DNA from 4 places in the Klebsiella scottii genome. Region 4 is predicted to be linked to each of the others. Evidence: predicted binding sites of a transcription regulator. Region 4 holds the regulator's gene; each other region holds the start of a gene.
What was found. Region 4 encodes Fur, which represses iron uptake genes when iron is present. Its sites were predicted from a motif close to ATAATAATGAGAACNACTATCAA; they were not measured.

Region 1: the regulator Fur is predicted to act here: its motif matches at 2,795-2,817, upstream of exbB (tol-pal system-associated acyl-CoA thioesterase).
Region 2: the regulator Fur is predicted to act here: its motif matches at 1,652-1,674, upstream of sufA (Fe-S cluster assembly scaffold SufA).
Region 3: the regulator Fur is predicted to act here: its motif matches at 5,028-5,050, upstream of QFI97_RS17790 (TonB-dependent siderophore receptor).

Annotation. Positions count from the first base shown of each region.
Region 1 covers NZ_JARXNI010000019.1:252,560-260,310, forward strand. Annotated here, with positions in the region: gene QFI97_RS04950 (AraC family transcriptional regulator) at 1-600, shown strand, start outside; gene yghB (DedA family general envelope maintenance protein YghB) at 654-1,313, opposite strand; gene metC (cystathionine beta-lyase) at 1,444-2,631, opposite strand; gene exbB (tol-pal system-associated acyl-CoA thioesterase) at 2,879-3,610, shown strand; gene exbD (TonB system transport protein ExbD) at 3,617-4,042, shown strand; gene QFI97_RS04975 (TIGR00645 family protein) at 4,182-4,676, shown strand; gene mgrA (L-glyceraldehyde 3-phosphate reductase) at 4,718-5,758, opposite strand; gene yghX (YghX family hydrolase) at 5,906-6,793, shown strand; gene QFI97_RS04990 (DUF2623 family protein) at 6,873-7,160, shown strand; gene yghU (glutathione-dependent disulfide-bond oxidoreductase) at 7,195-7,751, opposite strand, start outside.
Region 2 covers NZ_JARXNI010000020.1:1,145,699-1,153,449, reverse strand. Annotated here, with positions in the region: gene sufB (Fe-S cluster assembly protein SufB) at 1-1,231, opposite strand, end outside; gene sufA (Fe-S cluster assembly scaffold SufA) at 1,234-1,611, opposite strand; gene QFI97_RS13130 (isocitrate lyase/PEP mutase family protein) at 2,201-3,022, opposite strand; gene QFI97_RS13125 (hypothetical protein) at 4,126-4,458, shown strand; gene QFI97_RS13120 (GlsB/YeaQ/YmgE family stress response membrane protein) at 4,677-4,925, opposite strand; gene QFI97_RS13115 (YegP family protein) at 5,092-5,280, shown strand; gene menI (1,4-dihydroxy-2-naphthoyl-CoA hydrolase) at 5,335-5,745, opposite strand; gene ydiJ (D-2-hydroxyglutarate dehydrogenase YdiJ) at 5,742-7,751, opposite strand, start outside.
Region 3 covers NZ_JARXNI010000020.1:2,154,078-2,161,828, reverse strand. Annotated here, with positions in the region: gene ycfP (alpha/beta hydrolase YcfP) at 1-318, shown strand, start outside; gene QFI97_RS17800 (NAD(P)/FAD-dependent oxidoreductase) at 555-1,859, shown strand; gene QFI97_RS17795 (glycine zipper 2TM domain-containing protein) at 2,121-2,660, shown strand; gene QFI97_RS17790 (TonB-dependent siderophore receptor) at 2,716-4,902, opposite strand; gene QFI97_RS17785 (TetR/AcrR family transcriptional regulator) at 5,157-5,792, opposite strand; gene bhsA (multiple stress resistance protein BhsA) at 6,043-6,300, shown strand; gene ldtC (L,D-transpeptidase LdtC) at 6,763-7,725, opposite strand.
Region 4 covers NZ_JARXNI010000020.1:2,710,824-2,718,574, reverse strand. Annotated here, with positions in the region: gene nagE (PTS N-acetyl glucosamine transporter subunit IIABC) at 1-1,903, shown strand, start outside; gene glnS (glutamine--tRNA ligase) at 2,082-3,749, shown strand; gene chiP (chitoporin ChiP) at 4,190-5,593, shown strand; gene QFI97_RS20425 (ChiQ/YbfN family lipoprotein) at 5,641-5,973, shown strand; gene fur (ferric iron uptake transcriptional regulator) at 6,053-6,505, opposite strand; gene fldA (flavodoxin FldA) at 6,798-7,328, opposite strand; gene ybfE (LexA regulated protein) at 7,479-7,751, opposite strand, start outside.

The DNA.
Region 1 (7,751 bases), on a different contig from region 4:
CTGAACGTTGATATTCTGCAGCTGCAGGAGCTGCTGATGGATATTGGCGAGGATGAGCGCTTCCAGCCCGCGGTGGCATCGAGCGGAATCAACTCGGCGGCGCTCTCTGAGGAGATTTTGTGCGCCGCTGAACGGCTGCTGGACGTGATGGAGCGGCCGCTGGATGCGCGCATTCTGGGCAAACAGATTATTCGCGAGATGCTTTACTACGTGCTGACCGGGCCGTGCGGCGGGGCGCTGCTGGCGCTGGTGAGCCGGCAAACCCACTTCAGCCTGATCAGCCGCGTCCTCAAGCGCATTGAAAGCCAGTACACCGAGAACCTGAGCGTCGATCAGCTGGCGGCAGAGGCCAACATGAGCGTCTCGGCGTTTCATCACAATTTTAAATCGGTCACCAGCACATCACCGCTGCAGTATCTGAAAAGCTATCGCCTGCATAAAGCGCGGATGCTGATGATCCACGACGGGATGAAGGCCAGCGCGGCGGCGATGCGCGTAGGCTACGAAAGCGCGTCGCAGTTCAGCCGGGAGTTTAAGCGCTATTTTGGCATGACGCCGGGCGAAGATGCGGCGCGGATCAGAACGATTCAGGGGATGTGACAGGAAGCGTACGCTCCGGGGAAGGCGCGCCGGCGCCCTCCCGGGAAGGTCAATCAGGCGCTGCAGAACTTTTTCTTAATGACCACCACCAGCGTACCCAGCAGGCCGGCAACCAGCAGAGCGATAGGCAGGATCATCAGGCAGGTCATCACCTGATCTTCGTGGCGCTTGACGAAAGGGATCATGCTCAGCGCATATCCGAGTCCGGTAACCACGCCGACCCACAGCAGCGCGCTGAGCCAGTTGAAGAACTGGAAGCGGCGGTTGGAGAGCCCGGAAATACCGGCCATTGTTGGCAGCAGGGTGCGCACAAAGGCCAGGAAACGCCCGGCCAGCAGGGCCAGCAGCCCATGCTTATCAAACATGCAGGTCGCACGCTGATGATATTTTTGCGGCAGATGGGAAAGCCAGCCCTTAACGGTCTCGGTATTGCCGAGCCAGCGCCCCTGGACATAGCTCAGCCAGCAGCCGAGGCTGGCCGCCGTCGTCAGAATGGCGAGGGTGGGCACAAAGTCCATGACGCCTTTAGCAATCAGCGCGCCGGCGAGCAGCAGCAGGCTGTCACCGGGTAAAAATGAGGCCGGCAGCAGACCGTTCTCGAGAAACAGGGTCGCGAACATGACCAGATATACAACGCCCACAACGTGAGGGTTCGCCAATGCGGCAAAATCATGTTGCCAGAGCGCGGCGACAATCTCTTGAATAACAACCATGGACTTTCCTAAGTGGTACCGTATTTTTGACTAGTGTACTCCTGAAGAGGCCCGAACACCTTGATCCCGGGCGCAACAAAAGCGGCCGCCTCTAACAGAACGTCCGCAATTATTGCCACTGGCTGTCACTTTACACGATACGCGCGAAGCCCGCCGCTAAATCCGCCAACAGATCGTCAACATTTTCTAAACCGATATGGACGCGGATCAGCGTGCCGCTGAAATCGACTTCAGCCTCAGGACGGATGGCGGCGATGTGCTCCGGCTGGTTAGCCAGGATCAGCGATTCAAACCCGCCCCAGGAGTAGGCCATGCTGAACAGGCTGAAGTTGTCCAGATAAGCGGACAGCTCGGCATCGTTCAGCCGCTTATTGAGAATAAACGAGAACAGACCGCTGCTGCCGGTAAAGTCGCGCTTCCAGAACTCATGCCCTTTGCTGCCCGGCAGCGCTGGATGGTTGACCCGCGCCACCTGCGGGTGCTGCGCCAGCCATTCGGCGATGCGCAGGCTGCTCTCGTGGTGCTGACGCAGGCGCACGCCGAGGGTGCGCAGGCCGCGGCTGGTCATATAGGCGGTATCCGCGTCGAGCATCTGCCCCATCAGATAGGCGTTCTCACGCAGCTGGTCCCAGCAGCGCGCGTTGGCGACCGCGGTGCCGACCATCGCATCGGAGTGGCCAATCAGGTATTTGGTGCCGGCCTGAATAGAGATATCGACGCCGAAATCCAGCGCCCTGAACAGCACGCCTGCCGCCCAGGTGTTGTCGATCATGATGATCGCTTCCGGGGCAACGCTGCGCACGGCCGCGACGATCGCCGGAACATCGTGGACCTCCATAGTTATCGACCCCGGAGATTCGAGAAATACCACGCGGGTATTCGGCTGGACCAGACGGGCGATATCGGCGCCAATCAGCGGATCGAACCAGCCGGTGCTCACGCCGAGTCTGGCAAGCACTTTGGTACTAAAATCCTGGCTCGGCTCATAGGCGGTATTGGTCATCAGAACGTGGTCGCCCTGCTCAACAAACGCCAGAATCGTATTGGCCACCGCCGCCGCGCCGCAGGGGAACAGGGCGCAGCCGGCGCCGCCTTCCAGCTCGCACATGGCTTCCTGCAGCGAGAAGTGGGTCAGCGTGCCGCGGCGGCCGTAAAACAGCTCGCCTTTCGCCCGGTTGCGGGTGGCATGTTTCTTATCTTCGACGGTATCGAATACCAGCGATGAAGCGCGCTGAATCACGCTGTTTACCGATCCTAAGGTATATTTTTTACTGCGCCCGGCGTGGACCAGAGCGGTATCAAGATGTTTGTCAGCCATGTTTTTGCCTGTTTTTATACGTCTGGACGTCTAAACTAGCATGAATACCCGGATGTGTACCGGCTAACGGCGGATACAGGCAAAAATTTTACCAAATCCCCGGCGGCCACTTTTTTACTGCGTAAGCGCAAGGAAAATAAACGTGATTTGCTGCACAGTGTAAATACTAATGAGAACCACTATCAATTCGATGCCGTTTTGATATTATTATGCTCAGATTTTGTGATTTACGTCCTGGAGACTCAGAGTGGGTAATAATTTGATGCAGGCGGATCTTTCCGTTTGGGGTATGTATCATCATGCCGATATTGTCGTTAAGGTCGTGATGATCGGCCTGATTCTGGCGTCGATAGTCACATGGGCTATCTTCTTCGGCAAGGGTGCGGAAATCCTCTCCAGCAAGCGCCGCCTCAAGCGCGAACAGCAGTTACTTGGCGAAGCACGCTCCCTCGATCAGGCCAGTGATATCGCCAACGCTTTCCATCCTAAAAGCCTGAGCACGCAGCTTATCAATGAAGCGCAAAACGAGCTGGAGCTTTCGGCCGGCGTCGAAGATAACGAAGGCATTAAAGAACGTACCGGTTTCCGCCTTGAGCGCCGCGTGGCGTTTGTGGGTCGTTATATGGGCCGCGGTAACGGCTATCTGGCGACCATTGGCGCCATCTCCCCGTTCGTCGGCCTGTTTGGTACCGTCTGGGGCATCATGAACAGCTTCATCGGCATTGCCCAGACTCAGACCACCAACCTCGCGGTTGTCGCGCCTGGCATCGCGGAAGCGCTGCTGGCAACGGCAATTGGCCTGTTCGCCGCTATCCCGGCGGTGGTTATCTATAACATCTTCGCCCGTATGATCGGCAGCTACAAAGCCACCCTCGGCGACGTTGCCGCCCAGGTATTGCTGCTGCAAAGCCGCGATCTGGACCTTAGCGCCAGCGGCACTTCCCCGGTACGTACCGCGCAGAAATTACGAGTAGGTTGATGCTTTATGGCAATGCATTTTAACGAAAACCTCGATGATAACGGCGAAATGCACGATATTAACGTGACGCCGTTTATCGACGTCATGCTCGTGCTGCTGATTATCTTTATGGTGGCGGCTCCGCTGGCGACGGTTGATGTGAAGGTGAACCTGCCCGCGTCCTCCAGCCAGCCGCAGCCGCGTCCGGAAAAGCCGATCTATCTGTCGGTGAAAGCGGATAAAGCCATGTTCCTCGGCAACGATCCGGTCACCGAAGAGAACATGATCGGCGCGCTGGATACGCTGACTGAAGGTAAGAAAGACACCACCGTCTTCTTCCGCGCGGATAAAACCGTGGACTATGAGACGATGATGAAGGTCATGGATACCCTGCATCAGGCGGGTTATCTGAAGATTGGTCTGGTGGGCGAAGAGACCGTTAAAGCGCAGTAGCCCTCACCGACATCTCTCCCCAGGCTGGCCTTGTGCCAGCCTTTTTTATGTCTGCCGATCCGCGCGCTGACGGGATGTTGCATTCACGCTGGCAGGTTGCGATATAATGCCGGTCGTTTTTTTTAACTTACAGGGTCTTATGGAACGTTTTCTGGAAAATGCCATGTACGCCTCACGCTGGCTGCTGGCACCGGTTTATTTTGGCCTCTCTCTGGGGCTGGTGGCGCTATCGATCAAATTTTTTCAGGAGATTCTCCACATCCTGCCGCATATCTTCAGCGTGGGGGAGTCGGACCTGATTCTTACCCTGCTGTCGCTGGTGGATATGACGCTGGTCGGCGGTCTGCTGGTGATGGTGATGTTCTCGGGTTATGAAAACTTTGTCTCTCAGCTGGATATCAACGAGGGTAAAGAGAAGCTCAGCTGGCTGGGGAAAATGGACGCCACCTCGCTGAAAAATAAGGTGGCGGCCTCCATCGTCGCTATCTCCTCGATCCACCTGCTGCGGGTGTTTATGGATGCGAAGAACGTGCCGGACAACAAGCTGATGTGGTACGTCATTATCCACCTGACATTCGTGCTGTCGGCGTTTGTGATGGGCTATCTCGATCGCCTGACCAAAGTTAAGCACTGATCCCTGCTTGCCCGGCAGCGTTTGGCTACCGGGCCAGCGATTTACTTATCCGACGAAGCCTGCCACAAATTCAGCTCACCATCCGCCACGTGCTGGTCGATCTGCGTCAGCTCTTCGGCGCTGAAAGTCAGGTTTTCCAGCGCCTTTACGTTCTCTTCTAGCTGCTGCGGACGGCTGGCACCAATCAGTACCGACGTCACCCGGCTGTCTTTCAGCAGCCAGCTCAGCGCCATTTGCGCCATGCTCTGACCGCGGCCGTGCGCCATCTCCTGCAGCAGGCGCAGGCTCCGGACGTTTGGCTCGCTGAGCATATTTTCCGTCAGGCCACGATCTCTCTTCCCTTCATAAAACATTCGCGAACCTTCCGGGATCTGCTGGAGATACTTGCCGGTCAGCAGGCCCTGTGCCAGCGGCGTAAAGGCGATGCAGCCTACGCCGTGCTCCTCCAGCGTATCCAACAATCCGCTGCTGTCGACCCAGCGGTTAAGCAGGTTATAGGAGGGTTGATGGATCAGCAGCGGAATTTTCCACTCGCGCAGAAGCGCGGCCATCTGCTGCGTGCGTTCCGGCGAATAGGAGGAGATGCCGACGTACAGGGCCTTACCGCTCTGCACCGCCTGCGCCAGCGCTGCGGCGGTCTCCTCCATCGGCGTGTTCTCATCAACGCGATGAGAATAGAAAATATCGACGTAATCCAGCCCCATGCGCTGCAGGCTCTGGTCGAGGCTGGCCAGCAGATATTTTCGTGAACTGCCGGAACCATAGGGCCCCGGCCACATGGAATAGCCGGCTTTGGTCGAGATAATGAGTTCGTCACGGTGGGCGGCAAACTCTTCCCGCAGCAGGCGACCAAAGTTTTCCTCGGCGCTGCCGGGCGGCGGCCCGTAGTTATTGGCCAGGTCAAAATGGGTAATGCCCAGATCGAAGGCCTTGCGAAGCAGGGCTCGCTGGTCATCCAGCGCGTTACCGTGGCTAAAGTTATGCCACAGGCCCAGCGACAGCGCGGGCAGCTGTAGGCCGCTTTTGCCGCAGTAGCGATACTGCATCCGATCGTAGCGGCCAGGGTTAGCGAACCAGGACATGATCTCTCCTTTTTAATTTAAAACGACGTTCTACTTTAGACGCTAAGTCGCCGATGAGGCGTTTGCTGGATCACACTGCGCGAGATTTCTGGCATCCCGGCGAGCTTATGCTTTGCTTAAAGGGCCTTCACTTACGGAGAACATGCGATGACGCGACTGACGGCCAAAGATTTTCCACAACAGCTGCTCGAGTACTATGACTACTATGCCCACGGAAAAATCAGCAAACGCGAGTTTCTCCAGCTGGCGGGGAAATATGCCGTGGGCGGAATGACCGCGCTGGCGCTGTTTAACCTGCTGAAACCGAACTATGCCCTGGCGGAACAGGTGGCGTTTACCGACCCGGATATCCGCGCGGAATATATTCACTATCCCTCTCCGGACGGTCATGGCGAAGTGCGCGCTTACCTGGTGACGCCGACGAAGATGGCCGGCAAAGCCGCGGCGGTGGTGGTGGTACATGAGAACCGCGGCCTCAATCCCTATATTGAAGACGTTGCCCGGCGGGTAGCGAAGGCGGGCTATATCGCCCTGGCGCCGGATGGCCTGAGCTCCGTCGGCGGCTATCCCGGCAATGATGATGAGGGGCGAGAGCTGCAGCAGAAAGTCGATCCCGTGAAGCTGATGAACGACTTTTTTGCCGCGGTGGCGTTTATGGCGAAGCATCCGCAGGCGACGGGAAAAGTCGGCATCACCGGTTTTTGCTACGGCGGGGGCGTTTGCAACGCCGCCGCGGTGGCGATCCCTGAACTGGCCTGCGCGGTGCCGTTCTACGGCCGACAGCCGCCGCTCAATGAAGTCGACAAGATTCAGGCGCCGCTGCTGCTGCACTACGCCGGCCTCGATAGCGGAATCAATCAGGGCTGGCCGTCCTATGAAGAGGCGCTCAAAGCGCAGCATAAGGTCTATGAGGCTTATATTTACCAGGGGGTTAATCACGGATTTCATAATGACTCCACGCCGCGCTATGACCGGGCCGCTGCGGAGCTGGCGTGGCAGAGAACCCTGGACTGGTTCGGGAAGTATTTACGCTAGCGCGATCGGCTGAAATAGCGCTACCCATTGCTTAAAAAATCGCTATATAATTTTGTATATAACGATTGAGGGGAAAGCGATGGATAACCATTTTGGTAAAGGTTTAATGGCCGGGCTGCAGGCGGCTCAGGCTGACAGCGCCAGCAGCGCCGCGAATTTCTGTGCCGACTATAAGCGCGGGTTTGTACTCGGCTATTCTCAGCGGATGTTTGAAAAAACCGGCGATCGCCAGCTTAGCGCGTGGGAGGCCGGGATTCTCACCCGTCGCTATGGCCTGGACCGGAACATGATTATGGATTTCTTTAAGGAGGGGAGTTCCTGCACTGCGATGCGCTACTTTATGGCGGGATATCGCCTGGAGCGCTAATAGCCGAAGGCCGAAACCTTCGGCTGGCGTGGCCTTATGCCTGGCGCTTGTCTTCCGTTTGGCTGTCGAAGTCGCTGGCGCTATGGCGCTCGTGAAGCTGTTCGTCGAGCGGGCCGTTGGTGCGGTTAACGATCCGCCCGCGCTGAACCGCCGGACGGCTGCCTACGTCCTGCGCCCAGCGCAGGACGTTTTTATAGCTCCCGGCGTCGAGGAATTCAGCGGCGTTATAGACGCCACCGAGTACCACGTTGCCGTACCACGGCCAGATAGCCATATCGGCGATGGTGTACTCTTCTCCGGCAACGTAGCGGTTATCGGCGAGCCGTTTATCCAGCACGTCGAGCTGGCGCTTGGCTTCCATCGTGAAGCGGTCGATTGCGTACTCGATTTTCACCGGCGCGTAGTTGAAGAAGTGGCCAAAACCGCCGCCGAGGAACGGCGCCGCGCCCTGTAGCCAGAACAGCCAGTTCAGCGTTTCGGTGCGCCCGGCCGGATCTTTGGGCAGGAAGAAACCGAACTTCTCCGCGAGATAAAGCAGAATGCTGCCGGATTCAAACACGCGCGTTGGCGGCGTGGTTGAGCGATCGCTCA
Region 2 (7,751 bases), 1.6 Mb from region 4:
CAATCAGCATCGAGTCACACTGGGTAAAGTTTCGCGCGTTGGTCGCGGTCGGCATAATTTTTACCAGCCCGCGGTAGCTGTTCTGGCTTTTACCGGCGGAAATCCCTTTGGAGATAATCGTCGAGCGGGTATTTTTACCGATATGAATCATTTTGGTGCCGGTATCCGCCTGCTGGTGACCGCTGGTCAGCGCCACCGAGAAGAACTCGCCGATGGAGTTGTCGCCGCGCAGAATGCAGCTCGGATACTTCCACGTTATCGCCGAGCCGGTCTCCGACTGGGTCCACGACATTTTGCTGTTTTCACCTTCACAGAGCGCCCGTTTGGTGACGAAGTTCAGGATCCCGCCGGTGTTGTTATCGCCGGGGAACCAGTTCTGCACCGTGGAATATTTTACTTCGGCATCTTTGTGGATGATGACCTCAACGACCGCCGCGTGCAGCTGGTAGCTGTCGCGAACCGGCGCCGAGCAGCCTTCGATATAGCTGACGTAGCTGCCCTCATCGGCGACGAGGATCGTGCGTTCAAACTGGCCGGTTTTTTCCGCATTGATGCGAAAATAGGTCGATAGTTCCATCGGGCAGCGCACGCCTTTCGGCACGTAGATAAAGGTGCCGTCGGAGGCAACCGCGGCGTTCAGCGCGGCGAAGAAGTTGTCATTGCCGGGCACCACGGTGCCGAGATATTTTTTCACCAGCTCCGGATGATCGTGAATCGCTTCGCCGAAGGAACAGAATATGATGCCCTGCTCTCCCAGCTTTTCCCGGTAGGTGGTGGCGACCGAAACCGAGTCAAATATGGCGTCTACCGCCACTTCGCGACCTTCACGTACCGGCACGCCCAGCAGATTAAAGGCCTCTTCGACTTCGCTGGTCAGATAGTCGCCGGGGCCGGTTTGCTGCACCGCTCCCGGCTCGGAGGCGCAGGTGTCGTCGCAGTTGCCGCAGGACGGCGCGGAATAGTAGCTGTAGTCCTGATAGTCCAGCTTATCGTAGTGCGCCTTCAGCCAGTGCGGCTCTTCCATCTCCAGCCACGCCTTAAATGCGTTCAACCTGAACTCAAGCATCCACTCCGGCTCGTTGCGACGGGCGGATATTGCCCGCACCACCTCTTCGTTGATGCCCTTGGCCAGCTCATCGGTCTGTAACCGGGTAAAAAAGCCTTCTTTATAATTCAGCGGCCCGCCGGTCCAGGTTTTGACATCGTCAGTTGTTTCAGTATTACGAGACATAATTACTCCGCCTGAACCCCAAAGCTTTCACCGCAGCCGCACTCGTGCTGCGCTTTCGGGTTATGAAACTTAAAGATTTCATTTAATCCTTCCCGAACGTAATCCAGCTCCGTACCATCAATAAACGGCATTGCCTGCAGCGGCGCCCACAGCTTCGCGCCATCAAACTCAAACAGCAGATCGTCCTGCGCGGGCTCAGCGATAAGCTCCATGACGTAGGCAAATCCAGCGCAGCCGCTGGTTTTCACGCCCAGACGCAGCCCCTGCATCGGCGGCTGCTTGCTCACCAGGTCACGGATATGGGCGGCGGCGGCGGGCGTCATTATCAGACCTCGCCAGCTAAAATCGTCGGGATTAAAGGTTCCTGCTTGTAATTCCATAGCTCTACCTCATTGGTTGGCGCCATCAGGGCATCTCACCATGTTAGTGATAACGATTATCACTTCAACCCATCTGGAGAAGGGGTATTCGCCCCTGCGACCCTTTTACGGCCCTTTTTATAAGCATAGACCCTGCTTTACTGCTTATCAGGTCTCATTTTTTCTATTTAATAGATTGAAAAATAATAAGTTATTTGATGCGAATTGGCAGAAGGTGCGGCAATGGAAAAGATGTATCGAAAATACCGATTTTTGAGATAGGAGATGAAAAAATCCTGCTTTCAGCGACTTATCGGATATTCAACAGGTTACACTATTACACCGGCGGACAATCCGGGGCATAAAAGGAGATTCCGCTGTCCCCAAAAGCGCCCTCCATCAGCTCCGCTGTCCCCGTTATGGCCCGCCAAATAGCCGGGCTCAAGCCAGGAGAAGAGATTGTAGCCGACGGTGGCGCTGCTGCCGATCTTTTCACCTGGAATGGATACAGGAACTCACCTGAACGCCGGCGTCACGTATCCAGGATAATTGACCGCTATGCGCTGGAAAAACGCAGCGCGAAATTGATGCACGCCGCCACGTCTGCTGATTATTGATTAGCCCGGCGAAAAAAGGCCTCAAGTTCTGAAAAACCGATGGCCTGTTTTGCATAGGTAAAAGTGCCATCACGGCTGACCTCCCGCGCTGCCTGAACAAACGCGCCATAAGCGAATCGGGCCATTGAGGCTCCCACGCTTATACGCCGGACTCCGGCTTGCGAGAGTTCTTCGACGCTGTAAACATTTCCGGGCAATCCCATGACAACATTCACCGGTTTTGTAACAGAGCTGCAGAGGGTTTGAATCATAGAGAGATCGTCGATCCCCGGGGCATAGAGAACATCTGCGCCCGCCTTTTCGAAAGCCTGAAGCCTCAGGATTGTTTCATCAAGATCCCGATTGCCCCACATGAAATTTTCAGCTCGCGCAGTAATAACAAAATCAGGATCACAAATAGCGCGTGATTCAGCCGCCGCCGCAATTCTCTCAACCGCAAGACTCAAATCGAAGATAGGAACTTCCGGCCGGCCGCTGTAATCCTCAAGGGAACAGCCCGCAAGACCGGCGTCCACTGCGATCTCAATGGTTTCAGCGGCGCTATCCGGACTGTTGCCCGCTCCTTTCTCCAGATCGGCTGACACCGGCAGAGCGGTCGCTGCGGCGAGGTTCCGGCAGTGATGAATGGTCTGTTGCCAGGAGACCTGGCCTTCCGCCAACCCCAGAGAAAAGGCGAGCCCAGCGCTGGTTGTGGCGAGGGCCATAAAGCCCATTTGCTCAAGTATTCTGGCGGTGCCGATGTCCCAGGGATTAGGAATGACAAAGGTATTCCCGGATTCGTGAAGAAGACGAAAAGCTCTGCTTTTGTCGCTCATAGATCTCCCCTGAATGCTATTTTTTCATTCAGCTGTTATAACCTGCGCAGGCAGCGGTATGCCATAAATTCTGCATTCGCGTTGGCGAAGATGTGCCGGGTTTTAGGGGCGAGGTATAGATTATGCCCCTATGACGGCATTCCTACCATTGACTGTCACGCCTTCTAAGCAGAGCAGTTGCAAATAGCTCACTCTGTCGCAGCGTATTGCCTTATCAGATGAGGTAAATCTTAAAACGTTTCCCGGGAGAGGTTTTTAATATTTCGGCCATATTCTGGATGGTAAAATCCGTGCCGGTTGTAGACCCCCTATAGCCAAGGCCCGCCCTCGTGCTTTTGCATAGGGATCCCGGGCGGGCCACCTCATAGCGATAGCGCCGGGAAATATCTTCGCATTAGCCCCGCAGGCGCCGTTTTCCGGCGGCCGCACTCGACAATCTCCGACGTCATAGCAGTCGAGCAGCGGACACGCTCTGCCGCCCTTCGGCCATTTGACCGACAGGTATTAATCAGGTTGAAATTTCGTCTTACCTCGCTCCAGGATGCGCCGACCCAAATATGCCCCACTCCCCATAGCATGGGCCGATCCTACGAATATCACGGCCAATCTATAAGCATTATCTGAAAACCGGGGTTGTTGTGTGGCTATGTGTAGACATTTTGGTTATAAAGTCGACCGTCCTTCGGGGATTAAGTTTTAATCACCATGATCAAGCTGGTGTACAATCTCCGTCTATATTTTCTACAGTTTTCGGCATGATGCCGGAGCCGCTGATAACCTGGAGCTTTTGTCGTAACGGATGATAGATATCAGTATTATGTCGATGTGCATGGTAGTCCTTCTGGTGATGAGCGTACTGCTGGACTGAAAGCGTGTTGTGCCACAAATCTTTGTCGCCGCTGTTTCAATTCTTGCCTTTTATCGGCTGGCCGCAGCCATCTCCTGATGAGACCGGCCCTCGGTTTCACCGTGCCGCACGCTTCCCTGCAGACCCTCCACATTCGTTAATAAATAAGGAGATTTGTAGGATTCGCCCCTGGTGGGATTGTCGGCCAGAAACGTAACCTCTAAGATTTTAGCCACACTCTTAAGAGGTAACAAAGATGAAAAGAACAATCATTGCCCTGTTAGCAACCGTTTCTATTGCCGCCGCCGGCGCCTTCGCCGCGGATAAAAACGAAACGCCAGCCCCAGCGCGGAATAACGCCGGGCAGCCGCCGTTTGAGATGAATCAGGAACGTGGCCCCATGCCAATGCCCATGCCGCCATTGCCGCCGAGAAAGCCGGTGCTCTTCTCCGCGACCGTTGCCAGCGATAATCCGACTGAAACCATTAATAAGCTCACCGCGTTAATCCCGGCCAGCAAAGCCCGGCATTATGAAGTTCATGTCGAAGTTGTCGCCGTACCCGATATGTCAGAGGCCGGTCCCTGGTGATTATGGCGGGTTAATTAAACCCTGCGGGCGTAGGGAAATAGGTTAGCGGCCCCTTCGGCCGGTACGATGTACGGGTTGTCTAATAGATTTGCCCGCCGGTTTGTTGTGGTTTTTATTATCATCCGATCCGCCAGCATCGCTATTATGTGACGAAAAAAAAGCTGCCAATAATAGTGGCAGCTTTTATCGCTTATGACTCAGTTGATACTGAAGGGCTATTAGCTCTTAATTTTTCTGTAGATAAACAGCACGACCAGCGCGCCAATTACCGCAACGACAAAGCTCCCGAAATTAAATCCGTCAACCTTGCCAAAACCAAAGAAGGTGCTGATCCAGCCGCCCACTACCGCACCGATGACCCCCAGAATGATGGTGACGAAAAAGCCGCCGCCGTCTTTGCCCGGCATGATCCACTTAGCTAAAATACCGGCAATAAGACCAAAAATGATCCAGGAAATGATACCCATGGTTAACTCCGTCCTCTTTGTTGCTCTGCAAGTGTATAGTGACTAAATAATAGCATACACAGAACCAATGAATCATGAATTATATATTTATTAGATGATTACTTGCCGCACAAGCCGTCATGGTCTACATATCATGGGGAGCTGTTAACGTGAAAAGGGGTAAAAGATGGGGTATTACGTCATTAAGAAGTCAGAGAAGAGCGTGTCCCAACCTTGGTATTTCTTACTGAAGGCCGATAACCACGAAACCATTGCCACCAGTGAAATGTATTCCTCGAAGGATGCGGCGAAAAAAGGAATTGCCTCGGTGCAGAAGAATGGCCCGAGTGAAATAATTAAGGATGAAACGCTATAAACAATATGGGGGAAAAATTTCCCCCATATATCACTTCAGGCAACGATCGCGGTCTTAAACCACCGCCGTAGTGAGCCGCGATGAGCAGCACAGACGCCCCTGCTCATCGGATATTTCAATCTGCCACACCTGATGGCGCGAGCCGACGTGCAGGGCCCTGCAGACGCCACGAACCCGACCGCCGCGAACCGAGCGGATATGGTTAGCGTTAACCTCAAGCCCCACCACCTTTTGTTCGCCTTCGCTGCATAAGTAGCCGGCAACCGAACCCAGCGTTTCGGCCAGCACCACCGACGCGCCGCCGTGCAGCAGGCCAAACGGCTGATGGGTTCGGCTGTCTACCGGCATCGTGGCTTCAAGGGTGTCATCGGTAAACACATCGAAGCGGATATCCAGCAGACCAACCATATTGCCCTCGCCCATAGCGTTGAGCTGTTCCAGCGTTGTCTGACGTTTCCAAATCATCCAATAATCTCCAGCAGCGCCTGCAGCGGGTGACGTACGCCGCTGCCTTCAATACGCTTAACCTGGCTACGACAGGAATAGCCGGTCACCAGGCAGCGGTTGCGCGGCAAACGCTGCATCGCCTGTTGCCAGGAAAGCGCGTAAATCGCCAACGAGTTGGCATGGTTTTTAACCTCATGGCCGTAGGTTCCGGCCATGCCGCAGCAGCCCACGCTGACGTTTTCCAGCTTCGCGCCAAAGCGCGCAAAGATTTCAGCCCACTGCTTCGGCGCGGCCGGGAGCGCCGTGACCTCAGTGCAGTGACCAAACAGATACCACGCCTCGCCACCGTTATCCTGCACCGCGCTTTCAGGCAGCGCCTGCGGCAGCCATTCATGTACCAGCATCACGCGGAAGTCGCCGCGCTTGTCGCCCAGCGTCTGGTTGTATTCATCGCGGTAGCACAGCACCAGGGCCGGATCGACGCCGACCATCGGGATCCCGAGCTGCGCCATCCGGTTGAGGAAGTCCGCCGTTTTCTGTGCCGTACGGGCGAAACGCGACAGGAAGCCTTTAATATGCTGCGCCTTACCGTTTGGCGAAAACGGCAGCAGCACCGGCTGATAGCCGACCTTTTCCACCAGACGGATGAAATCAGCCACCACCTGCGCATCGTAGTAGCTGGTGAACGGATCCTGCACCACCAGCACCATTTTCGCCTTTTGCTCGGCGCTCAGCGTTTCAAGCTGTTCCAGCGTCATATTCGCCGAACGGTGGCCGACCATTTGCTGCTTCAGCGACGGCGTGGAGAGCAGCGGTAAATCCACCATCCCGATGTGCTTCTCCGACAGCTTGCGCATCCACGGCTGGTTAATAAAGAAGTTAAAGGTTTTCGGCGCCTGCGCCATCAGCGGCGCGTAGGACTCCACCGTCGCCACCAGATGGTCGCGAACCGGGCGCAGATAGCGGCTGTGGTAAAGCTGCAGGAAGCGTGAACGGAACTCCGGAACGTCAATCTTAATCGGACACTGGGTGGAGCAGGCTTTACAGGCCAGACAGCCGGACATCGCCTCTTTGACCTCATGCGAGAAGTCATACTCGCCCTTGCGCGCGTGCCAGCTGTTGCGGGTACGCTCGATCAGTTCGCGCAGGCTGGCGCGTTTTTCCGCCAGCTGGCTCTCCAGCTGATTGGGATCGATACCGCGATCGGCCAGCAGACGCAGCCACTCGCGCACCAGCGTTGCCCGGCCTTTCGGCGAATGGATGCGATGATTGCTCACCTTCATCGACGGGCACATGGGGCTCTTAACATCAAAGTTAAAGCACAGGCCGTTACCGTTACACTCCATCGCCCCGCGCCATGAGCTGCGTACGGCGATAGGGATCTGACGGTCGTAGGTGCCGCGCTTCACCGCGTCCACTTTCATCATCGGCGCATCGACGCCTTCCGGCGGGCAAATTTTCCCGGGGTTAAGGCGGTTATCCGGGTCAAATGCCGCCTTCACTTTCCGCAGCTCGCGGTACAGCTCATCGCCAAAGAACGCCGGGCTGTACTCGGCGCGGAACCCCTTCCCATGCTCCCCCCACAGCAGGCCGCCGTATTTGGCCGTCAGCGCGACCACTTCATCGGAGATCCGCTTCATCAGCACTTCCTGCTGAGGATCGCACATATCCAGCGCCGGGCGCACGTGCAGCACCCCGGCATCGACGTGGCCAAACATGCCGTAGCTCAGGCCGTGGGCGTCCAGCAGCGCGCGAAACTCAACGATGTAATCCGCCAGATGTTCCGGCGGCACGCAGGTATCTTCGGCAAAAGGAATCGGTTTAGCCGCCCCCTTCGCGTTACCCAGCAGCCCTACCGCCTTTTTACGCATCGCGTAGATACGCTCAACGCCGTCCAGCTCGCCGCACACCTGCCAGCCGATGACGCCGGCTTCACCCTGGGCGATCAGCCGATCCAGCCGCTGGCACAGGGAAGCCACCTGGCCGTCAATCAGCTCGACGTCATCGCCGGAAAACTCGACGAT
Region 3 (7,751 bases), 560 kb from region 4:
CGAATTGGCTTCCTCTGCGATATCCGCCAGGCGATTTTTAACCCGAACCTGTTTCCCGATGAGAACATGGAAGGGAAGATCGATCGGCCGGAAGAGTACGCGGATATCGCCACCAAGTGCGTGAATAACTTCCGTGAAAAAAATCGCGATCGTTGCCTGGTGATGCTTTCCCGCAAGGATGAAGCGCTGGACAGCCAGCGTTCCGCTGAGCTGCTGCATCACTACTATGAAATTATCTGGGATAACGAGCAGAGTCATAAATTCAAGAGTATCTCCCCGCATCTGCAGCGGATAAAGGCCTTTAAGACCCTCGGCTGATCGCCTCCCTCCAGCCCGCTGTGTGAACGCACCGCGGGCTTTTTTTATCCATTCTGTGATTGCTTGCACAAAAAATGTGCGGTAAAACTTGATGCATATCAATTTTGGTATGACCAATGAACCGTTCATGTTATTCTCGATTTCGCTGAATGGTTTCAATGCTGTAACTTGTTGTTAATTAAAGGCTATTTATATAACTTTTAATTAACAATTGGTTAATAATTTTAGGGGGTCACGTGACTACACCATTGAAAAAAATAGTAATCGTTGGTGGCGGTGCCGGCGGACTGGAACTGGCTACTCAGTTGGGTAAAAAGCTGGGCCGTAGCAAAAAAGCGAAAATCATCCTGGTGGATCGCAACCATAGCCATCTGTGGAAACCGCTGCTGCATGAAGTGGCAACGGGTTCGCTCGACGAAGGTGTAGATGCGCTGAGCTACCTGGCTCATGCCCGCAATCACGGTTTCCAGTTCCAGCTCGGTTCCGTCGCGGATATCAACCGCGAAGCAAAAACCATCACGCTTTCCGAACTGCGTGACGAAAAGGGCGAGCTGCTGGTGGCCGAGCGTAAGCTGCCTTACGACACGCTGGTCATGGCGCTGGGCAGTACCTCTAACGACTTTAATACGCCGGGCGTTAAAGATAACTGTATTTTCCTCGACAACCCGCACCAGGCGCGTCGTTTCCATCAGGAAATGCTGAACCTGTTCCTGAAATACTCCGCGGATCTCGGCGCCAACGGCAAAGTGAATATTGCTATCGTCGGCGGCGGGGCCACCGGCGTTGAGCTTTCTGCCGAGCTGCATAATGCGGTTAAGCAGCTGCATAGCTACGGCTACAAAGGGCTGACCAACGAAGCGCTGAACGTCACTCTGGTTGAGGCCGGGGAGCGTATTCTGCCGGCGCTGCCGCCGCGTATTTCCGGCGCCGCACACAGCGAGCTGACCAAGCTCGGCGTGCGGGTGCTGACAAAAACCATGGTCACCAGCGCCGATGCTAACGGCCTGCACACCAAAGACGGCGAGTTTATTAATGCCGATCTGATGGTATGGGCTGCCGGGATTAAGGCGCCGGACTTTATGAAAGAGATCGGCGGTCTGGAAACCAACCGCATCAACCAGCTGGTGGTCGAGCCGACGCTGCAAACGACCCGCGATGCGGATATCTATGCCATCGGCGACTGCGCTTCCTGCGCCCGTCCGGAAGGCGGATTCGTGCCGCCGCGCGCGCAGGCCGCGCACCAGATGGCAACCTGCGCGTTGAATAACATCCTTGCGCAGATGAAAAACAAACCGTTGAAAACTTATACTTATAAGGATCACGGTTCGCTGGTTTCGCTCTCCAACTACTCGACCGTCGGCAGCCTGATGGGCAACCTGATGCGCGGTTCAATGATGATCGAAGGCCGTATTGCGCGCTTCGTTTACATCTCCCTGTACCGCATGCACCAGATTGCGCTGCACGGCTACTTTAAAACCGGCCTGATGATGCTGGTGGGGCGCATCAACCGCATCATTCGTCCGCGCCTGAAGCTGCACTAATTCTCGGGCGCTCTGCTCCCGGATGACGGCGTTAACGCCTTCTCCGGGTTGCGGAGCGCGGCGAGCCGCCGCCCGGTCGGATAACGCGCTGCCGGGCGGTTACCTGGAATATCCTTCTGTAATATTCGCTATATCCTCTCGGATTCCTCTGAATCCCCGCTGTTTGCTGCAGATCCTCGCATTTTTCATCCGCTTTCTGATTTGCAAGCTCCCCGGGTAGATAGCAAAATTATCGCTATCAGCAACAAAGGAGGATGCCCCGTGAATAAATCAATGTTGGCGGGTATAGGGATTGGCGTGGCTGCCGCGCTGGGCGTGGCAGCTGTCGCCGGTCTGAACGTACTGGATCGTGGACCGCAGTATGCGCAGGTGGTCTCCAGTACACCGATAAAAGAAAGTGTTAAAACGCCGCGTCAGGAGTGCCGCAACGTCACCGTCACCCATCGTCGTCCCGTGCAGGATGAAAACCGGATTGCCGGCTCGGTGCTCGGCGCGGTTGCCGGTGGGGTTATCGGCCACCAGTTTGGCGGCGGCCGTGGCCGCAGCGTTGCCACCGTAGTGGGCGCGCTGGGCGGCGGCTATGCCGGTAACCAGATTCAGGGATCGATGCAGGAAGGCGATACCTACACCACGACGCAGCAGCGCTGCAAAACGGTGTACGACAAATCGGATAAAATGCTGGGCTATGACGTCACTTACAAAATCGGCGGACAGCAGGGCAAGATTCGCATGGAACATGACCCCGGCACGCAAATTCCGCTGGATAGCAACGGTCAGCTGATTCTGAATAACAAAGCGTAAAAAAGACGTTTATTGATGTTTGCCCCTCATCACTCAGGATGAGGGGCTTTTTTTATCAGAAGCTCAGGGCGTAGTTCAGACCAAAGGTGCGGCCACGGCCTTTGTACTCATACAGCGAACTGCTGCCGTAGGTTGGGCTGTAAAGCAGCGGTGCGCGCTGGCCCCAGATGGTAACGTAGTCTTCGTTCAGCAGGTTTTCGATGCTGAAGGTGAGCTTACCCAGCGGGAGCGCGTAGCTGCCGATAAAGTCGACGGTGTTGTAGCCATCAAGCTTGTTGCCGCTGGCGTCGCTAAGATCGAACACCTGCTGAGTTTGCACGCGCAGCGACCACGGGTCCGGCGCCCAGCCGACCCAGGCGGTGGCTTTCGACGGAGAGGCCAGGGTCACATCCCATTTCTGCCAGCTGCCGTCGCTCTTCACCTGTGATTTCAGAACGTTGAAGTTAGCTCCTGTGCTCCAGTCGCTCTCCGGGAAGGCGTAATCCACCGCCCCTTCAACGCCGTAAATACGACGCTTATCGGACTCAACGTCAATCGTCATATCGGTGCGGTTGACGACGATGGTTTTATCCGACGTAGAGTAGTAGGCCGCCAGCTGCGTACGCAGGTTGTCGCCGGTGTAGCGCCAGCCCAGCTCGTAAGAGTTGACTTTAATCCCCTGCAGCGGCGAGTCCCCGACGTTGACGCTCGACAGCAACGGAAGGTTGCCGTTAACGGCGGTGCCGTATTTACCAATGCCGTAGTATTTACCCGGATCAGGCAGCTCGACGCCCTGGGAGAAGTTAAACCAGGTCTGCTGACGGTCGGTAATGTGGACGACAATCCCGGCGTTAAACAGGAAGTTATCGTAATCCGTTTTCCCGCCAGGAATGGCATCCGCCGAGCTGGCTTTACCGTTGGCGACGTCCTGCTGCTGCGCGTAGCCGACAAAATCATTAACCCGGTTTTCCGTCCACTGGTAGCGCACGCCGCCGCTGAGGGTGAAGATATCGTTCAGGTCATAGCTGCTCTGCAGGAACGGGGCGAGATTGGTGATGCTGTAGCCCGGGTAGCGGCCGGTGGTGTAGATGGCCTGATTGTTCAGCCCGCCGGAGGCCATCGATTCGTTGAGGTCGAAGAACATCTGGTTGGCGTTGAAGGTTTCATGATCGGCATCGAGCCCCCAGGTCAGATCCCAGCCGTCCAGCGGCTGGCTGTTGAGGGTAATTTTGGCCCCGTACTGATCGGTATCCTGCTTCGAGGAGGAGAAGCTGCTGACCTGGCCCTTAGCGAGGGTCGGGAAGGGGTAAAAGGTCAGGGATTCGTCGCGATAGTAGATCTGGCTGACCAGATTCTGGCCGTAGAAGTCGGCATCGGAATACTGCAGGCTGATCAGATGACGCTCGGTGCCGGGGACGCGGTCGGAATCCAGCCCGTTGGTGGTGTAGGCCTTGCCGTCACCGGTCACCGCCGACATATTTTTCCCGAGGTACAGGCCGTAGTCGTCGCCCTGGCTTTTGTAGTATTGCGTCACCAGCTGGAGCTGACGATTGTCGTCAATGTCGATGGTGCCAGTACCCATCACGTCGAGGCGGTCGGAGTGCTGCAAACCGGTCTGGGTGTTATCGAGGATCAGCGCATCGTTATTGCCGTCATACCAGCCGCCGAAGCGTTGATAAGCCACCGATAATCTGCCGGAGGCGTGCTCGGTACCGCCGCTCACCGCTGCCGCCACGCGTTCATCATGGTCGTTGCTGTTAGCAAAACCCGTTTTGCCGCCCAGTTCGAGATCGACCTGACGATCCTGCTGGCCTTTTTTGGTCACAATATTAATCAGGCCGCCGGTACTGCCGCCGCCGTACAGCGAAGTTGCGCCGGAGATGACCTCGATATGCTCAATATTGAACGGGTCGATCGAGTCCAGCTGACGGCTGTCGGTGCGGGAGGAGTTAAGCCGTACGCCGTCGATCAGCACCACGATGGCGCGACCGCGCATATTCATGCCGTAGTTCGTCCGCCCCTGGCTGCTGACGTCGATGCCTGGAATGAGCTGCGCCAGCACATCTTTGAATTCCTTGCCGCCCTGAACCTGCTGTTCAATTTCGTGACCCTCAATAACCCAGGTGGTCTGCGCCATTTCGGCAACGGTACGGTGCGTACGGTTGGCGCTAACGATAAGATTTTCTTCGGCCGCCTGGGTGGTAAAGACGGGGAGGGTGGTGGCCAGCAGCAGTGGGTTAAGAACCCAGAGACGCGTGTTCATTCGCATTCCTTTTATGAGTTAACGGCTTGGTTGTAAGCGTTGTTGTTTTATTTTTTCGGCGCGGGTGCACCGATTGTTACAGGGTGAAATAAATTGTAAAAACTCAAATGCGAATTCTGCACGTAGTGATTATTGTTATCAATATCATTTACAACAAATTAACACTTAAGGATGTGAAAACATTAGTAAAATTGGGGTTAAGGCGGAGGGGGAACGCAGGCCCGGTGACTTACGTCACCGGACAGGGGAGCGGATTAGTGCTGGAGGATTTGCGGCCACAGGCGCAGGGTGGTGTCGGCAATTTGCATCAATTTAGTGAAATCGGCGCCTTCGCGAGCGCTGATCGACATACCCTGCAGCACGCAGCTTAAGAACTGCGCGAGCTGGCGAACGTCGCCATTTTCCGGGAGCTCACCGCGCAGCTGGCGCTGCTGCAGGAACTGGGTCAGGGTCTGCTCCTGCATAGCGTGCCGCGACTTAATGGTGTTGGCGATATCGGTAGAGGAGGCTGCCAGCGCCGCGGAGGTATTGATCATAAAGCAGCCCGCCGGGGTGTCTTTACTGGTGAAGCAGGTGGCTATCGCGGTGAAATAGTCCCGCAGCGCCTGGTCGACGGACTTCTCTTCGGCAAACAGCTGCGCTTCGTGTCTGGCGGCAAAACGCGAAATATAGCGATCCAGCACCGCGCGAAACAGCCCCTCTTTATTGACGAATTCGGCGTAGAGCGTAGGGGCCTTTGCCCCGGTGGCTTCCACCAGATCGGCAAGGGAGGTTGCCTCATACCCATGCTGCCAGAACAGTGCCATGGCCTTATCCAGCGCCGCTTCCTTGTCGAACACTTTAGGTCGGCCACGGCTTTTTTTTGTGCAACTTTGAACGTCAGTTGTCATGATGCCGCCTGTACCTATGTTGGTTTGTTGAGAGGCCATTATAAAAATAAACGACATAACCTGCCAGCAGAGTCAGTCCAAAAATAAATAATTCATATATATATGAATTTTAAGTTGTTTATAAATAATTAAACGATCGTTATAAAAATGCGTTGACGTGTGATGTGGGTCACATTATTATTTACCTATCGATCGTTAAGTTAATTCTTACGACCCTACTAAAAAAATCATCTGCATAGGTATAATAATCATGAAAAACATCAAAACGCTGACCCTCGCTGCCGTTCTGAGCTCGCTCTCTTTCGCTAGTTTTGCCGCCGTTGAAGTGCAATCCACTCCTGCTGGCCAGCAAAAAATCGGCACCGTTTCCGCTTCCGCCGGCACCAACCTGGGTTCTCTGGAAGATCAGCTGGCGCAGAAAGCTGAAGAAATGGGCGCGACTTCATTCCGCATTACGTCGGTAACCGGTCCTAACACCCTGCACGGGACTGCGGTTATCTACAAATAAGTTGTTCCCTCTGTCATGCCACTGACAAACGCGGTTCTGACCCCTTTATCAGGCCGCGGTAGTACGCAGTAAGCTGTTCCCCCTGTTGTGCCAATATTGCGAAGCGGTCCACCCCCTTATGGGACCGCGACTCGCTGTCTGAATGCTCAGCTATCCCCCAAACAAAGCGCCATAAAGAACCTGTCGGTTAAGCCGATGACGGGAATTTTCTGCTGCGCGGGATAACTGTTTCCTCGTGTATGCCAGGGCAATCTCTCCGCGCCTTTGAGGCTGATGATTCGGTCGTTTCAGCCGCCATTTTCGCGCTGATGAACCCGTACTGAGGGAAAGGCGTACCGCGAGGATTGTTAAGGGGAAGACGGCTGTCTTCCCCTTAACCCGGTCACCTGGCGCCCGGCAGACATGTTCTGCCTGGCGTAGGGCGAACGGAATAGCACTGCACTGTCAGGCAGAAGATAGCGATTACAGCGCCTGCCCGGCGTTCGGGTGGTGACGGGTGACGTCAATCGGCATACCCGAGCGCAGTTCGATCGCTCGATCCATGACCTGCTGGTCGGTCAGCTGCGCCTGCTTAAAGGCCTGCATTGCCGCATCAAGCACGATTGGCAGCGTCTGCGGATCGTCATCAAGATGCTTTGACAGCGGCTGATGAATCTCTACCAGCCGGCTGCCGTTTGGCTCAACGGAGGCCTTAATCGGCGCGTTGATGATATTGACCCTGGTCCCGGGGGTCACTTTATTGAACAGCGTCTTAATATCATTATCGCGCAGGCGAATGCAGCCCGAGCTCACGCGCATACCGATACCGAAATCGGCGTTGGTGCCGTGCAGCAGATAGACGCCGCCGTAGGCCGCCAGGCGGATCGCGTGGTGCCCCATCGGGTTATCCGGCCCGGCGGGAACCACGGCTGGCAGTTCGATACCCATCGCCTTATAGCGTGCGCGAATATTGGCCGTCGGCGTCCAGGTCGGGTTGGCGCGCTTATCTGACACGGTAGTCACCATCGTTGGCGTGAGGGTATCGCCCCCGAGCTGGCCGATACCGATAGGGTAGACGGTCACCTCATTCTTGCCCGGCGGGTAGTAGTAAAGACGAAGTTCGGCGAGATTAATCACCAGCCCTTCGCGCGGCGCGTCCGGCAGCAGCGTCTGCAGCGGAATGGTCAGCACGCTGCCCGCCCGGGGAACGTAGGGGTCGACGCCGGGGTTGGCCTGCAGGAGCGCCAGAAAACCAACGTTATACTTTTTGGCAATGGCCTCCAGCGAGCCGCCGTTATTCTGCACCACGTGGAACTGGTTTTGCCCCACCAGGCGGCTGCCCGGCGGCGGTAAAGGCCAGGTGTTAGCGCGGGCCGGAAGCGCCAGCGCGGCGACAACGGCAAACAGCGTCAGCCACAGAGAGATACGCGAAGAGTTTATGACCATAATAAGTAAGTGGTTATTTTTCTACG
Region 4 (7,751 bases):
TATCGCGGTGCTGCCCGTCGCGGCGCTGCTGCTGCGATTCGGTCAACCCGATCTGCTTAACGTGGCGTTCATCGCGCAGGCAGGCGGGGCGATCTTTGATAACCTGGCGCTGATTTTTGCGATCGGCGTGGCGTCCAGCTGGTCTAAAGACAGCGCCGGCGCCGCGGCATTGGCCGGTGCGGTAGGTTATTTCGTATTAACAAAAGCAATGGTCACCATCAACCCTGAAATCAACATGGGCGTGCTGGCGGGTATCATTACCGGTCTGGTCGGCGGTGCCGTTTATAACCGCTGGGCTGGCATTAAGCTGCCTGATTTCCTGAGCTTCTTCGGTGGGAAACGTTTTGTTCCTATCGCTACCGGCTTCTTCTGCCTGGTGCTGGCGGCCATCTTTGGCTACGTCTGGCCTCCGGTACAGCACGCTATTCACGCCGGCGGCGAGTGGATCGTGGCTGAGGGCGCGGTGGGTTCCGGTATCTTCGGTTTCATCAACCGTCTGCTGATCCCAACCGGTCTGCATCAGGTGCTGAATACCATTGCCTGGTTCCAGATTGGTGAGTTCACCAACGCGGCAGGCGCGGTGTTCCACGGCGACATCAACCGCTTCTACGCCGGCGACGGCACCGCGGGGATGTTCATGTCCGGCTTCTTCCCGATCATGATGTTCGGTCTGCCGGGTGCGGCGCTGGCGATGTACTTCGCTGCGCCGAAAGAGCGTCGTCCGATGGTTGGCGGTATGCTGCTGTCGGTCGCTATCACCGCGTTCCTGACCGGTGTTACCGAGCCGCTGGAATTCCTGTTCATGTTCCTGGCTCCGCTCCTGTACCTCCTGCACGCCATCCTGACCGGCATCAGCCTGTTTGTGGCAACGTCGCTGGGTATCCACGCGGGCTTCTCCTTCTCCGCAGGGGCCATTGACTATGTTCTGATGTACAGCCTGCCGGCAGCCAGCAAAAACGTCTGGATGCTGATTGTCATGGGCGTGGTGTTCTTCTTCATCTACTTCCTGCTGTTCAGCGCGGTTATCCGCATGTTCAACCTGAAAACGCCGGGTCGTGAAGATAAAACTGACGACGTGGTGACTTCGGAAGCCAACAGCAACACCGAGGAAGGTTTGACTCAGCTGGCTACGCAGTACATTGCGGCCGTCGGCGGGACTGACAACCTGAAGGCGATTGATGCCTGTATTACCCGTCTGCGTCTGAGCGTTGTGGATTCCGCGCGCGTTAACGATGCAGCCTGTAAACGCCTCGGCGCTTCCGGCGTGGTTAAACTGAACAAACAAACCATCCAGGTTATCGTCGGTGCGAAAGCAGAGTCCGTCGGTGATGAGATGAAAAAAGTGGTAGCACGTGGCCCGGTAGCCGCTACTGCCGCCGCAACCGACAGCGCGCCTGTCGCCGCCGCGGCTGCGAAACCGCAGGCTGTGGCTAACGCGAAAACTATCGCCGCGCTGGTTTCACCCGTTACCGGTGATATCGTGGCGCTGGAGCAGGTCCCGGACGAAGCGTTCGCCAGCAAGGCCGTCGGTGACGGCGTGGCGGTGAAACCGACCGATAAGATCGTTGTCTCCCCGGCTGCGGGTACCATCGTTAAGATCTTCAATACCAACCACGCGTTCTGTCTGGAAACGGAAAACGGTGCGGAAATCGTCGTCCATATGGGCATTGATACCGTCGCGCTGAACGGCCAGGGCTTCAAACGCCTGGTGGAAGAGGGCGCGGAAGTGAAGGCCGGTCAGCCGATTCTGGAAATGGATCTGGACTTCCTTAACGCGAACGCCCGTTCGATGATTAGCCCGGTAGTCTGCAGCAACAGCGATGATTACAGCGCGCTGGTGATTCTGGCGACCGGTAAAGTTATCGCCGGCCAGACGCCGCTGTATGAGATTAAAGGCAAGTAAGGCTCCTGAGTAGAGTTTATGCCTGTGCGGCGGGGGGAAACCTCCGCCGCTTTTTTTTGCAGCAAATGACCCCATAATCTCCTTCAGATACGTATTTTCAGTAACTAATAGTTGTCTCCACGTCCTGCTTGTAAGATCATGTCCCGTTATACGTTGTTTACGCTTTGAGGAACCCACGATGAGTGAGGCAGAAGCCCGCCCAACTAACTTTATTCGTCAGATCATTGATGAAGATCTGGCTACTGGTAAGCACACCACCGTTCATACGCGCTTCCCGCCGGAGCCGAACGGTTATCTGCACATTGGCCACGCGAAATCGATTTGCCTGAACTTCGGCATTGCTCAGGATTATCAAGGCCAATGCAACCTGCGCTTCGATGACACCAACCCGGTGAAGGAAGATATCGAATACGTTGAGTCGATTAAAAACGACGTGCAGTGGTTAGGTTTCCACTGGTCCGGGAAAGTTTGCTACTCGTCTGATTATTTCGACCAGCTGCACAGCTACGCCGTTGAACTGATTAATAAAGGCCTGGCATACGTTGACGAACTGTCGGCGGAAGAAATTCGCGAATACCGCGGTTCGCTGAAAGCGCCGGGCAAAAACAGCCCGTACCGCGATCGCAGCGTAGAAGAGAACCTGGCGCTGTTTGAAAAAATGCGCGCCGGTGGTTTTGCGGAAGGTAAAGCCTGCCTGCGTGCGAAAATCGATATGGCCTCGCCGTTTATCGTTATGCGCGACCCGGTGCTGTACCGCATTAAATTCGCCGATCACCATCAGACCGGCAGCAAGTGGTGCATCTACCCGATGTACGACTTTACCCACTGCATCAGCGATGCGCTGGAAGGCATCACGCACTCTCTGTGTACGCTGGAGTTCCAGGACAACCGTCGCCTGTACGATTGGGTGCTGGATAACATCAGCATCCCGGTTCACCCGCGCCAGTACGAATTCTCGCGCCTGAATCTCGAATATACCGTGATGTCCAAGCGCAAGCTGAACCAGCTGGTGACCGAGAAGCATGTGGAGGGCTGGGACGATCCGCGTATGCCGACCATTTCCGGCCTGCGTCGTCGCGGCTATACCGCCGAATCGATTCGCGAGTTCTGTAAGCGCATCGGCGTGACCAAACAGGACAACACCATTGAAATGGCGTCGCTGGAGTCCTGCATTCGCGAAGATCTGAACGAAAACGCCCCGCGCGCAATGGCCGTTATCGATCCGGTAAAACTGGTTATCGAAAACTATCCGCAGGGCGGCAGTGAAAATGTGACCATGCCGAACCACCCGAGCAAGCCGGAGATGGGCAGCCGCGACGTGCCGTTCAGCGGTGAGATCTGGATCGATCGCGCTGACTTCCGTGAGGAAGCCAACAAGCAGTACAAGCGTCTGGTACTGGGCAAAGAGGTTCGCCTGCGCAATGCCTACGTGATCAAAGCCGAGCGCGTAGAGAAGGATGCAGAGGGCAATATCACCACTATCTTCTGCACCTATGATGCCGATACGCTGAGCAAAGATCCGGCGGACGGCCGCAAGGTGAAGGGCGTTATCCACTGGGTGAGCGCGGCGCACGCGCTGCCGGTAGAAATTCGCCTGTACGACCGTCTGTTCAGCGTGCCGAATCCGGGCGCAGAAGAGGACTTCCTTGCAGTAATGAACCCCGAATCGCTGGTTATCAAGCACGGCTTCGCCGAGCCGAGCCTGGCGCAGGCGCAGGCCGGTAAGGCCCTGCAGTTCGAGCGTGAAGGCTACTTCTGCCTCGACAGCCGCTATGCAAGCGCCGACCGTCTGGTGTTCAACCGCACCGTTGGCCTGCGTGATACCTGGGCGAAGATCGGCGCATAAACCCGCGTCGCCGCATCGTCATCAAAAACGCCGCATCGCGCGGCGTTTTTTTATTTCCGCATTTAGCTGACTCATTTGGTTATTTTCGCGATGCGAATTAATCTTGTTTACAGCTTGTAATATATCCCGCCTGGCCCGTCTGTTATTTTTGTGTAAAAAACCGCTGTAAGCGTTTCCATCTCATCTTTTATCCTGATTTTGCAAATACTTCCGCGCTAAATGTACGAAATCCCAGGCTGTAACAAAAAGACATAGATTATGTGCGCTTTGTCATAATCTTAAGCTTTGGTCGGCGAAAGAGATTGATAATTCGCGTCACGAAAAATAGTCTATCCAGAGTGGATATGCGGATTTTTACCGCACCGCTTTTTAGCAGTCTTATTTATTTTTCGCGGCTTGCCTTTGGCTCCGCGTTTTAAAACGTCAAAGAGGATATGCACATGCGTACGTTTAGTGGCAAACGTAGTACGCTGGCGCTGGCTATTGCCGCCGTCACCGCGATGTCGAGCTGGATCGTTGTTCCGCAGGCCAGCGCAGCAGGTTTTATTGATGATTCCACGTTAACCGGCGGTATCTATTACTGGCAGCGTGAGCGCGACCGTAAAGACGTCACCGACGGCGATAAGTACAAAACCAACCTTTCGCATTCAACCTGGAACGCCAACCTGGATTTCCAGTCCGGCTATGCTGCCGATATGTTTGGTATTGACGTGGCTGCCTTTACCGCAATTGAAATGGCGGAAAGCAGCGAAAGCGGTCACCCGAACGAAATTGCCTTCTCCTCAAGAAATAAAGCCTACGACGAAGATTACTCCGGCGACAAGAGCGGGATTAGCCTCTATAAAGCGGCGGCAAAATTTAAGTATGGCCCGGCGTGGGCGCGCGCTGGCTATATTCAGCCAACCGGGCAAACGCTGCTGGCTCCGCACTGGAGCTTTATGCCGGGCACTTATCAAGGTGCCGAAGCCGGAGCCAACTTTGATTACGGCGACTCTGGCGCGCTGAGTTTCTCCTACATGTGGACGAACGAATACAAAGCGCCGTGGCACATTGAGATGGATGAGTTCTATCAGAACGATAAGAAGACGAAAGTCGATTATCTGCACTCTCTGGGCGCCAAATATGATTTTAAAAATGACCTCGTGCTGGAAGCCGCGTTTGGCCAGGCTCAAGGCTATATCGACCAGTATTTTGCTAAGGCCAGCTATAAATTTGACGTCGCCGGCGCTCCGTTAAGCACCAGCTATCAGTTCTACGGTACCCGCGATAAGGTCAGCAACGGCGGCGCGAACGATATTTATGACGGCACCGCCTGGCTACAGGCGCTAACCTTTGGCTACAAGGTTGCCGACGTGCTGGACCTGCGTCTGGAAGGCACCTGGGTGAAGGCTGAAGGTCAGCAGGGCTACTTCCTGCAGCGTATGACTCCAACCTACGCATCCTCTAACGGTCGCCTGGACGTGTGGTGGGATAACCGCTCAGACTTCAACGCCAACGGCGAAAAAGCCGTGTTCTTCGGCGCCATGTACGACATGAAAAACTGGAATATGCCGGGCTGGGCGTTTGGCGCGTCTTACGTTTACGCGTGGGATGCGAAACCAGGCAAAATGGCGACGCCCGATGCGTACTACAACGCGGACAAACGTCTGGAAGAGTCGGCCTACAGCCTCGATGCCATGTATACCGTGCAGGACGGCCGGGCGAAAGGAACGCTGTTCAAACTCCACTTCACTCAGTACGACAACCACTCCGATATTCCAAGCTGGAGCGGCGGTTACGGCAACATCTTCCAGGATGAGCGCGACGTGAAGTTTATGGTTATTGCCCCGTTCACTATTTTCTGATGCCGTAGCGGCGGGCGTAAGCCTGCCGCCAGCCCGTGAGGTTGATTATGAAGAAGCTATTGCTCATCGCCATCATGGCATCGGGTCTGGTGGCCTGTACGCAGTCACCGGCGCCAAAAGAAGATACTAAATTGAAGGATGCCTACAGCGCCTGCATCAATACGGCAGAAGGGAATCCGGATAAAGTTCAGGCGTGCCAGAGCGTGCTGAACGTTCTTAAAGAGGATAAGCAGCATCAGCAGTTCGCTAATCAGGAAAGCGTGCGCGTGCTGGATTATCAGCAGTGTATCCTGGCGACCCGCACCGGCAACGATCAGGCGGTGAAAGCCCGCTGCGACCAGATCTGGAAAGAGATCCGCAGCAACAATACCCGGCCCTGATTTCCCTCGTACTCCGTATTTGCGGGCATAAAAAAAGCCAACCTGCGGGTTGGCTTTTTGCTGCTTACGCTGCGGGAAACTATTTTTCCACCGCGTCGTGCGCGTGTTCATCTTCGCGGCAATCGCCTTCTGCACAGTGGCCGTACAGGTACAGGCTGTGGTTGGTCAGGCGGATACCGTGACGGTGGGCAATTTCACGCTGACGCGCTTCGATGGAGTCATCGCTGAATTCGATCACTTTGCCACAATCGAGGCAAATCAGATGATCGTGATGATGCTGCTGCGTCAGTTCGAAAACGGATTTACCGCCTTCAAAATTATGGCGGGTAACAATGCCGGCATCATCAAACTGGTTCAGTACGCGATAAACGGTAGCCAGACCGATCTCTTCACCCATGTCGATCAGGCGTTTGTATAAATCTTCCGCGCTGACGTGATGGTTATCCGGCCCCTGCAGCACTTCCAAAATTTTTAATCGTGGAAGTGTGACTTTCAGGCCAGCCTTCTTCAATGCGGTATTGTTGTCAGTCATGCGGAATCTGTCCTGTTGCTAAACGATCTACTTCCATTAGCGGAAGTAATACAGAGAATCACCCGATGTAATGCGTCTCATTATAGAACTGCCATGATGAAATGAAAACCGCAAGCATCGAGCCTTGTATGCTGTCAAAAACGAGGCACACGCTACAAACTGTGTCACGTCTCCTCGTTAAATCAGAGGACATTGTACAGATATGTGATTAAAAGTTAAAAACTTGTAGCTATTAGTTTTATTGCTTTTACCTATCAATACGGCGATACCCGAAGGTAGCGCCGTTTAACGATCAGGCGTTTTTGATTTCTTCGAGATGCAGTTCTTCAGAAATCTGTTTAACCCACTTCTCTACGCGCTCGTTGGTCAGCTCAGGCTGACGGTCTTCATCGATAGCCAGACCGACGAAATGGTCGTCATCGGCGAGACCTTTAGAGGCTTCAAAATGGTAGCCTGCAGTCGGCCAGTGGCCGACGATGGTTGCGCCGCGCGGTTCGATGATGTCGCGAATGGTACCCAGCGCGTCACAGAAGTATTCAGCGTAGTCTTCCTGGTCGCCGCAGCCAAACAGGGCTACCAGCTTACCGTTGAAATCGACCTCTTCCAGCGTCGGGAAGAAATCATCCCAGTCACACTGCGCTTCACCGTAGTACCAGGTTGGGATGCCCAGCAGCAGAATATCATGACCTTGCAGGTCTTCTTTGCTGCTTTTGGCAATGTCGTGAACATCAGCAACATCTTTACCAAGCTGCTTTTGGATCATTTTTGCAATATTTTCGGTGTTGCCGGTGTCGCTGCCAAAAAAGATGCCGATGATTGCCATGAGTAAAATAACCTCTTGAAACTTAATGATGTGGTAGTGGCGTAATGCCCGCAGATAACGGCAATCATAGCAGAACAGGGAAGGGCGCGGAAACAGCAATCACACCCGACTGCACACTCTGCTACATGAAAGTGTTGTTTTTGAGGTTTCTCAGACTTTACCCTGGCTATGCAGGGCTGCCAGCTGGTTCATCAACATCTCTTCAATCAGATCGCTACGGTTCATATTACGGGCATCAGCTAACTCGTTGAGCGCATCAACCGCTTCAGCGTTGAGCTTGAGCTCCACGCGCCTTAAGCCGCGAACTTTGTCGCGTTTAAGCTGGTTGCGTTTATTGATGCGCAGCTGCTCGTCGCGCGAAAGCGGATTGGTCTTTGGTCTACCCGGGCGACGCTCGGTTGCGAACAAATCTAATGTCGTACG